One region of the Paenibacillus sp. FSL P4-0184 genome, then DNA from elsewhere that is predicted to be linked to it. Evidence: riboswitches for the same ligand, from Rfam matches in the RefSeq annotation. Region 1 holds a riboswitch; the other holds the start of a gene.
What was found. A riboswitch is a leader RNA that binds a small molecule or an ion and turns the genes downstream of it on or off. The one in region 1 is predicted to bind cyclic di-AMP.

Region 1 (3,564 bases):
CGAAGAAGTTCCCGACTGATTTCCGTCCCGTGATTCCTCTGACAAAGGCAACCGCAACAGAAAATCCGCTCGCTGCAGATGTGAACATCATCATCGTGATGACAGCCATTTGTGAAAAATACGAAAGCCCCGTCTCCCCGCTATAATGCTGCAGGTTCGTATTGGTCATAAAGCTGATCACTGTATTGAATGAAAGCGTCTGTTCCATATCCGTAATTCCATTCGGGTTTAACGGCAATCCCCGCTGCAATCTAAGAACAATGTAACTGAAAGTAACCAATACGATATTTGTTAACACAAAGCTGAGCGCATACTTCTTCCAAGACATTCCGTCCCGTTTTTTCAGGCCGATCAGCTTATAAATTCCTTTTTCCATGCCTCCAAACCATCGATCCGTACGGTTCGGTTCATTAGAAAATACATAATATAAATACGTGCCCATCGGCTTAACCAGCAAGATAAGAATTACGATTACAGCAACTATTTGCAAAATGCCCATGAATGCCCCTCCTTAAAATTTCTCCGGATGAATCAATGCGTAAACCAGATATACAAACAACAGTAGGGTAACAGCGATTACTAGAATCACAACTTATCCCTCCCTGTATCCTCAACTACACCTGCGCACCAGCGCATAAATCCATAAAACAACCCGTAAATTACAGCTAACGAAGCTACCATATACAGATCCATCATATCTCCCGCACTCCTTCTTTTATCCTTGATGAGGTGATTTATCGATTAGAAAATCAGCATCACCACTATGAGAATAGATTACATAACTTGCACCAAGTCTTTTATAGACCAATCTAGGATTTATTGAGCTTGTGATTACAAAAATCGGCTGTGTCGTCCAGGTGCGGCACATCTGAATGTAGCGGCAGCATAACGTAAAGCTGCTCTCGAACAGATATACCCGTCCTACCGGGAACGGCGGGCGAAACCAAGTATTCTGATGGCGGGTATCAACTAGAACGACTTGTTCAATCCCCATCTCTTCGAGTAGGGCCTTCTCAGGCAAGTTGTTGGTCAATCCGGCCATCTTAATGCCTCTGAATTTTAGAAGCTTAATAAAATGTTCGCCTGCCTTCGTTGGCGCACATACCAGTACATATTCATTCTGATCTGTCATCTCTTATTCTCCTCAAATGCTTTACTTGTAAGATCAGAGCTTGATCACCATGATCTTGAAAGAAAAGCTACCGCTAATGATGAATATAACGACCTCTTCGTGAGGTTTTCCATAAATGCTTTGCTTAAAAAAGCACAGCAAAAAGCCACAAAGGATTCTCCTCTGTGGCTCGCTAGCGGTCACATTGCACTCATCCTCTCTCCATACGCTTACGAGGTTAGCTGTCGGATTCGGGCGGTGAGAGTCGCCCTACCTGTATAGATGCGAGCTCACTCGCACCTTCTACAGGATTCACCCCATAACCGGCTTCCGACTCTCACATCGTCTGCCGATTGTTGGTTCCCCCGCTTTCCTTATCGGAAATTAAGCGGATCAAATATTCGATTGTTGTTGAAACAGGAGTAATCATACCCTTATGCAGGAAGAATTGTAAAACCTGATTGATGCCAAAATAATGCAAATTAAAAACTATTTTCGTATTGGATAGCGCTTACTTGATATCCAATCTCTCTATATCTCTTGTTTACTCGAGTTTTAATCCATTAGCGAAAAACGGGCATACCATGTGATTTTATTCACCACAAATGTAGAAATCTCAAAAAATCGCCTTTATAGGTAAGAAAACAAGAAGTCGAGATTAAGCGAGGAAGAAGCCCGATAACTCGCAATAAATACCTATTTGGTTCCCTTTTCCGTCGTAGTAGGCAGGATTTGGTTTAAATCGCGCTCAAAAGAACACTTTCTGTTTTTACAGAAACACCTTGAAAAGAGTATGATTCGGGTTGAATCTATTTCACAAAATACATTCAACGCTGAGTTCCTGTATTTGCAGGGAACGGGGGAACCATCAGGCCACATGGCCTACTTGGGGTGAATCCGAAGGAGACTGTTCAAGTCTCACATAGGTAGGGCGACTCTCACCGTCCGAATCCGACAGCTAACCTCGTAAGCGTAAAGAGAGAGACCCTTGATCCGCCACGCTTTGGCACAGGTGTGTGTATACCTGTATTCCAAAACCGCAGCAGAGGTCCTCCTCTTGCTGCGGTTTTTGCGTTACCTGATTCTATAAGGTGATAGCATGCTGGACGGGGTGAAAGGAATGAAACACTATTATTGGGGAACTCAGCAAGGGCTACTTGAGCCGATAAGTCTAAATTATGTTTGCTTTGGAGCGTTGTGGTTCGAAGAGGATCATCACAGAACTATTGTCGGCTATGCTTTTGGTCAGAAGCAGATTGAATCACTTCGCCATTTCAGCAGCCCATCTACCTGTGAATACTGTATGGACCGAACAATTATATACGAAATATATAAAAGTATCCGAGAAAAGCAACAGCTGCAGGATTGGTCAGCACACCAACGTTTTCCGTGGCTCACCGCTTTTAAGGAACCGTGGAAAGATGTTGCAGCCGGTTGGTACGTAATGAGATCCCGCAACACCTTTCCCTTACATTTATCCGTTATACGCAAACAGAAATTCAGACTATGGCTAGAGCATGCCGCAGTCTGTGAGAATGAAGCTGAAATGCTCGCCTGTATAGAGAAGGCTAATGACATTCACCATGTAGATCTTAAGCTTTTGGAAACCTAAGGAGGAGAAAACTGTCATGGACCAGCGAAGACTATCTCGCATAGAAGTATTCGTCTTTGATTCACCTGAGCCTATTCATTATGGAATGGAGGCTGATCAAGGCAGCCGTTATGGCATCCTGAAACTTACCTGTAAAGGAGGTAGCAGCTGGGGAGCATGTCTTATCTCTGCCAATACCAAAACCTTCGATCTTATTAAATGGAGTTCTTTTCTCAGAATGATATACCATTGCCGGCTAGAGGAAGCGATAGATAAAGTACGTACCCATGGTTCAGAGTGGGATCAGACTCAGTTTGAGCTAGTGCAAGGTGCTTTACAGGATTTAAAAGCCAAGCTGCAGGGTAAATCCTTGGCAGGGCACATTGAGCAAGGTCGTCTGTATAGAGCTGTCGCTGGTGGGAGAGATTCCAAAGGAGGGCGGCTATATTATAAACCATCCAGTGTTGCGCTTCAAAAACATAGTTATCCAGAACCTGATACCGCCGAGCTTATCAACAAATCCATTTCTTACTTTTCTATATTATAGGTTCATCCCATAAACAATTCTGAAAGGATCGTGTTTATCATGCCTGACCCCTTACCTGCCGAATCCCCCCGTAGAACTATATTTGCAGAGTGTGTTCAAAAGTGTACGAATGATATCTATATGCTCAGTTACATGTTGTTACAACAATCAGCAGAAGCTGAGAAGGTTACTATCCGTACCTTTAAAGAGCTTCATAAAATATTCCGTCAAAAAAGCTTCGACAGCCAGCTATTCTCTATCGAAGCTTACCGCTCTTGTATCCGACAATGCGCCGATTATTACGCACGCCGGTCTCTCCTGTCTGCCAAGGCATTG
Region 2 (3,564 bases), 1.7 Mb from region 1:
GATCAATACTTTCATTAGAACCAATGAGTACCATAACGTCGCCCTCACTCAAATGATCATGTGCCGTTGGAGCCACTATAATTCCACTTTCCCGGTTCAGGGCAACAATACTGCAGCCATATTTCGCTCTTGTATTTAAATCTGACAAGCTTTTCCCGTTCATGCAAGACGGAACGGTTAGCTCGACAATTTTATAATCCTTGGACAGTTCAATATAATCCAGCAAATTGGGTGTCACGAGCTGATGTGCCACACGAATGCCCATATCCCGCTCCGGAAAAATAACCCGGTCCACGCCCAGCCTGGACAACGCACGACCATGAAGGATCGAGATCGCCTTGGCTACCACTTGCTTGACTCCAATCTCTTTTAACAAAATCGCCGCCAGAATACTTCGTTCCATATTGTCGCCAATCGCTACAATCCCACAGTCAAAGTTCCGTACGCCGAGCGAGCGCATAATTCCTTCATCTGTAGCATCAGCCACTACCGCATGCGTCAGATGATCGCTCATTTCCTCCACACGCTCCTCATGGTGATCAATGCCGAGCACCTCGTAGCCCATTTCCATCAGCTCAAGTGCAAGGCTTGAGCCAAAGCGGCCTAAACCGATTACTACAAATTGCTGTGCTTTCATTTCGGATTAACTCCTATCCAATAATTATTTTACCTTCTGGGTGCTTATACAATGGTTTACCCTGTTTAGGTCCAAGCGCATACACTAATGTTAATGGACCTAGCCGACCTGCAAACATGGTCAGACAGATCAGAATCTTGCCGAAGACAGACAGTTCAGGTGTCAGCCCCATGGTTAGTCCCACTGTGGCAAAAGCTGAGGTCGTCTCAAATAATATCGCTAAGAAATTACTATCCTCTGTTGTGGACAGTAACATCGACACCGTGAGGACCAATAGCAAAGCGAGTAATGTTAGCGTCAACGCTTTATAGATACGCTCTTGCGCCAATCGATAACGGAACAGTACAACATCTTCACGTCCGCGCAGCATCGCGATTACTGCACCAATCATAATCGTAAAGGTTGTAGTCTTGACCCCGCCACCTGTTGATCCAGGAGATGCACCAATAAACATAAGAATAACCATAAAGAACTGTGAGGCTTGCCGCAATCCGGCAATATCCACCGTGTTGGCGCCAGCGGTTCGGGGCGATACGGACTGAAAGAATGCCGATAATATTTTGCCGCCGAAATTTAAATTCCCCAGTGTGCGCTGATTCGTAAATTCAAATATAAAAATAACCAAAGCGCCGATAAGAATAAGCCCTGCAGTGGTGGAGAGTACAACTTTGCTATGCAAAGATAATTTACGTTTGACACGAAACTCCACCAGATCCGACATGACAATAAAACCAATACCGCCAGAGACAATCAGAAACATCACCACGATGTTCACTAGCGGGTCATATACATAATCGGTTAAACTCCGGAAATCCCCGAAAATATCAAATCCAGCATTATTAAACATAGACACCGCATGAAATATTCCAAAATAAATGGCCTTTCCAAGTGGCATATCAAACGCCCAGCGTATGGACAGAAGCACCGCTGCACAGCCTTCGATGACCAAGGAATAAATAAGTACTCTCCGGATCAGTCGAACAATCCCCTCCATAGAGCCTTGGTTCATTGCTTCCTGAAGGATCAGTCTGTCCCGCAAGGAAATTTTGCGTTTCATCATCATGGCAAATAAGGTCGCCATTGTCATAAACCCTAAGCCGCCCACCTGGATAAGCACCATAATTACGGTTTTCCCAAAAATGGTGAATGTCGTCCCGGTGTCCAGCACCACAAGTCCTGTCACACAGGTGGCCGATGTTGCAGTAAACAACGCATCAATAAAACTAACATCATTCCCGCTGGTACTCGAAATGGGAAGCATTAGCAGCAAGGCTCCAATCAGAATGATCGATGCAAAACCAAGCACCATAATCTGAGGCGGAGAGAGCTTCAGGAACTTTGATTCAGAAACCCTGCGAAACTGTGAAGCCACTACGCTCACCCTCTTATCAAAATTTAAAGAATTCCAACAAAAAAAGCACTGGAAAACCAATGCTACCCTTGGTTCCTGCAGTAAATTAGCCTACGAGGTTAGCTGACGGATTCGGACTGTGCAGGCTGCCCTATTCGTTCCTAGAACGAAATTCACCCCTGATGAATAAAGACAACGCCTATGGCGTATAATCATCTTTTCATTACTTCTTATGGTTCCCCCGTTTTCACCTGAAATTCGGCTATATACAATTGCATACAAATTATATATGTTATTTCGATAAATCACAAAGACACTATTAATGGTGATTCATATGAAAAATGCGGTTTGGAGAGGATGTACCACTAGGAGTGCCTTTTCTCATCACTTTTCCGTGTTTTCCCTGCAATTGCATCGATTTTCATGAAAAATGAAGAAATAATCACCTTAAATTCATGGTATATATTCAGTTACCTATTCTATAATATCTCTATTACCCATAAAAAGAATATACGATGATTTTTGTAACTATCATGGCACTAATACTATAATGGAACATAACATTGTCAGTTTACAAGGAGGCGTTACATGAATCCCGTTGGCCAGCCCTTACAGCAACGTGCCCTCTCCAAGAGGCTCATCATCTCGGGCATTATCGGTCTTATTCTATTTATTATGTTTCAGATTGCTCCCTCGGTGCTAAATAGCCCTGCCGGGGAAGATACTACTGTCATCAGTAAGGCGGAAGCCAGCGACAAAGCCATATCATTCGCAGAACAAAAGCTGAACTACACCAAAGCACCAACCGATCAGTGGAATGTACTGTACGATACGGACTCTTCCTTTTATGGTTATATGTCCCGCGAGAAGCTTTTGGAGGACTATACAAAAAAGAAATTGGATCAACGATATCCTTTTGACATCTTTCGTGTAACACTTAGTCCTTCAGAGGAACAAGAGCCACTGATCTCCGTTGACCTCAATATGTACACTGGCGCAGTTGTCGCCTTCAAACAAAGTGCAGAAGGATCAGGTACCGGATTACCAAACAATGTATCCACCAGTGCAAAAGAAGAGGACAAGGGTACTACCTTATCACTTGCACAAAAAGAAAATCTTGCCCGTCCCTGGCTTCAGGAATGGGATGTAAATCCCGCCAAGCTGCAAATTGAATCGAATACGGGAAATTACGGGCTCGTGTATACAGATCGTTCCGTTCAGATCGGCGAATCCTTACTACACTATTATTTCGATTTCACTGGCGAACAGGTATCCAGCTTTAAAGCAGGATTCACCGCTCCATCCTGGCATACCTCCTATGTAAAGGACCAGACCTCTCTCGCGGAAAAGTTTACTTTATTCGGCTACGGTTTGCCTACTTTAGCTTTAGGAATTCTGGCACTCATCTACAGCATACTTAGAAGAGAACATACCTCCTTTAAGCGTGGAATATTCCTAAGCTCAGCTTATTTTGTAATCATGATGATCAGCACCTATAATATGCTCCCTGAATCCTCAAGCGAAGGACTCGAGGCTCAGATAACTTCCATCATTATGTTCATCATTTATGCCTTAT

Region 2: another riboswitch for cyclic di-AMP. It lies ahead of MKY52_RS14030 (TrkH family potassium uptake protein); the one in region 1 lies ahead of MKY52_RS06490 (hypothetical protein).

Annotation. Positions count from the first base shown of each region.
Region 1 is NZ_JBBORN010000001.1:1,523,665-1,527,228, forward strand. It holds gene kdpA (potassium-transporting ATPase subunit KdpA) at 1-499, opposite strand, end outside; gene kdpF (K(+)-transporting ATPase subunit F) at 512-589, opposite strand; gene MKY52_RS06485 (hypothetical protein) at 716-1,132, opposite strand; cyclic di-AMP (ydaO/yuaA leader) riboswitch at 1,323-1,512, opposite strand; cyclic di-AMP (ydaO/yuaA leader) riboswitch at 1,933-2,098, shown strand; gene MKY52_RS06490 (hypothetical protein) at 2,232-2,723, shown strand; gene MKY52_RS06495 (hypothetical protein) at 2,740-3,249, shown strand; gene MKY52_RS06500 (hypothetical protein) at 3,289-3,564, shown strand, end outside.
Region 2 is NZ_JBBORN010000001.1:3,202,641-3,206,204, reverse strand. It holds gene MKY52_RS14035 (potassium channel family protein) at 1-637, opposite strand, end outside; gene MKY52_RS14030 (TrkH family potassium uptake protein) at 651-1,946, opposite strand; cyclic di-AMP (ydaO/yuaA leader) riboswitch at 2,081-2,262, opposite strand; gene MKY52_RS14025 (CPBP family intramembrane glutamic endopeptidase) at 2,577-3,564, shown strand, end outside.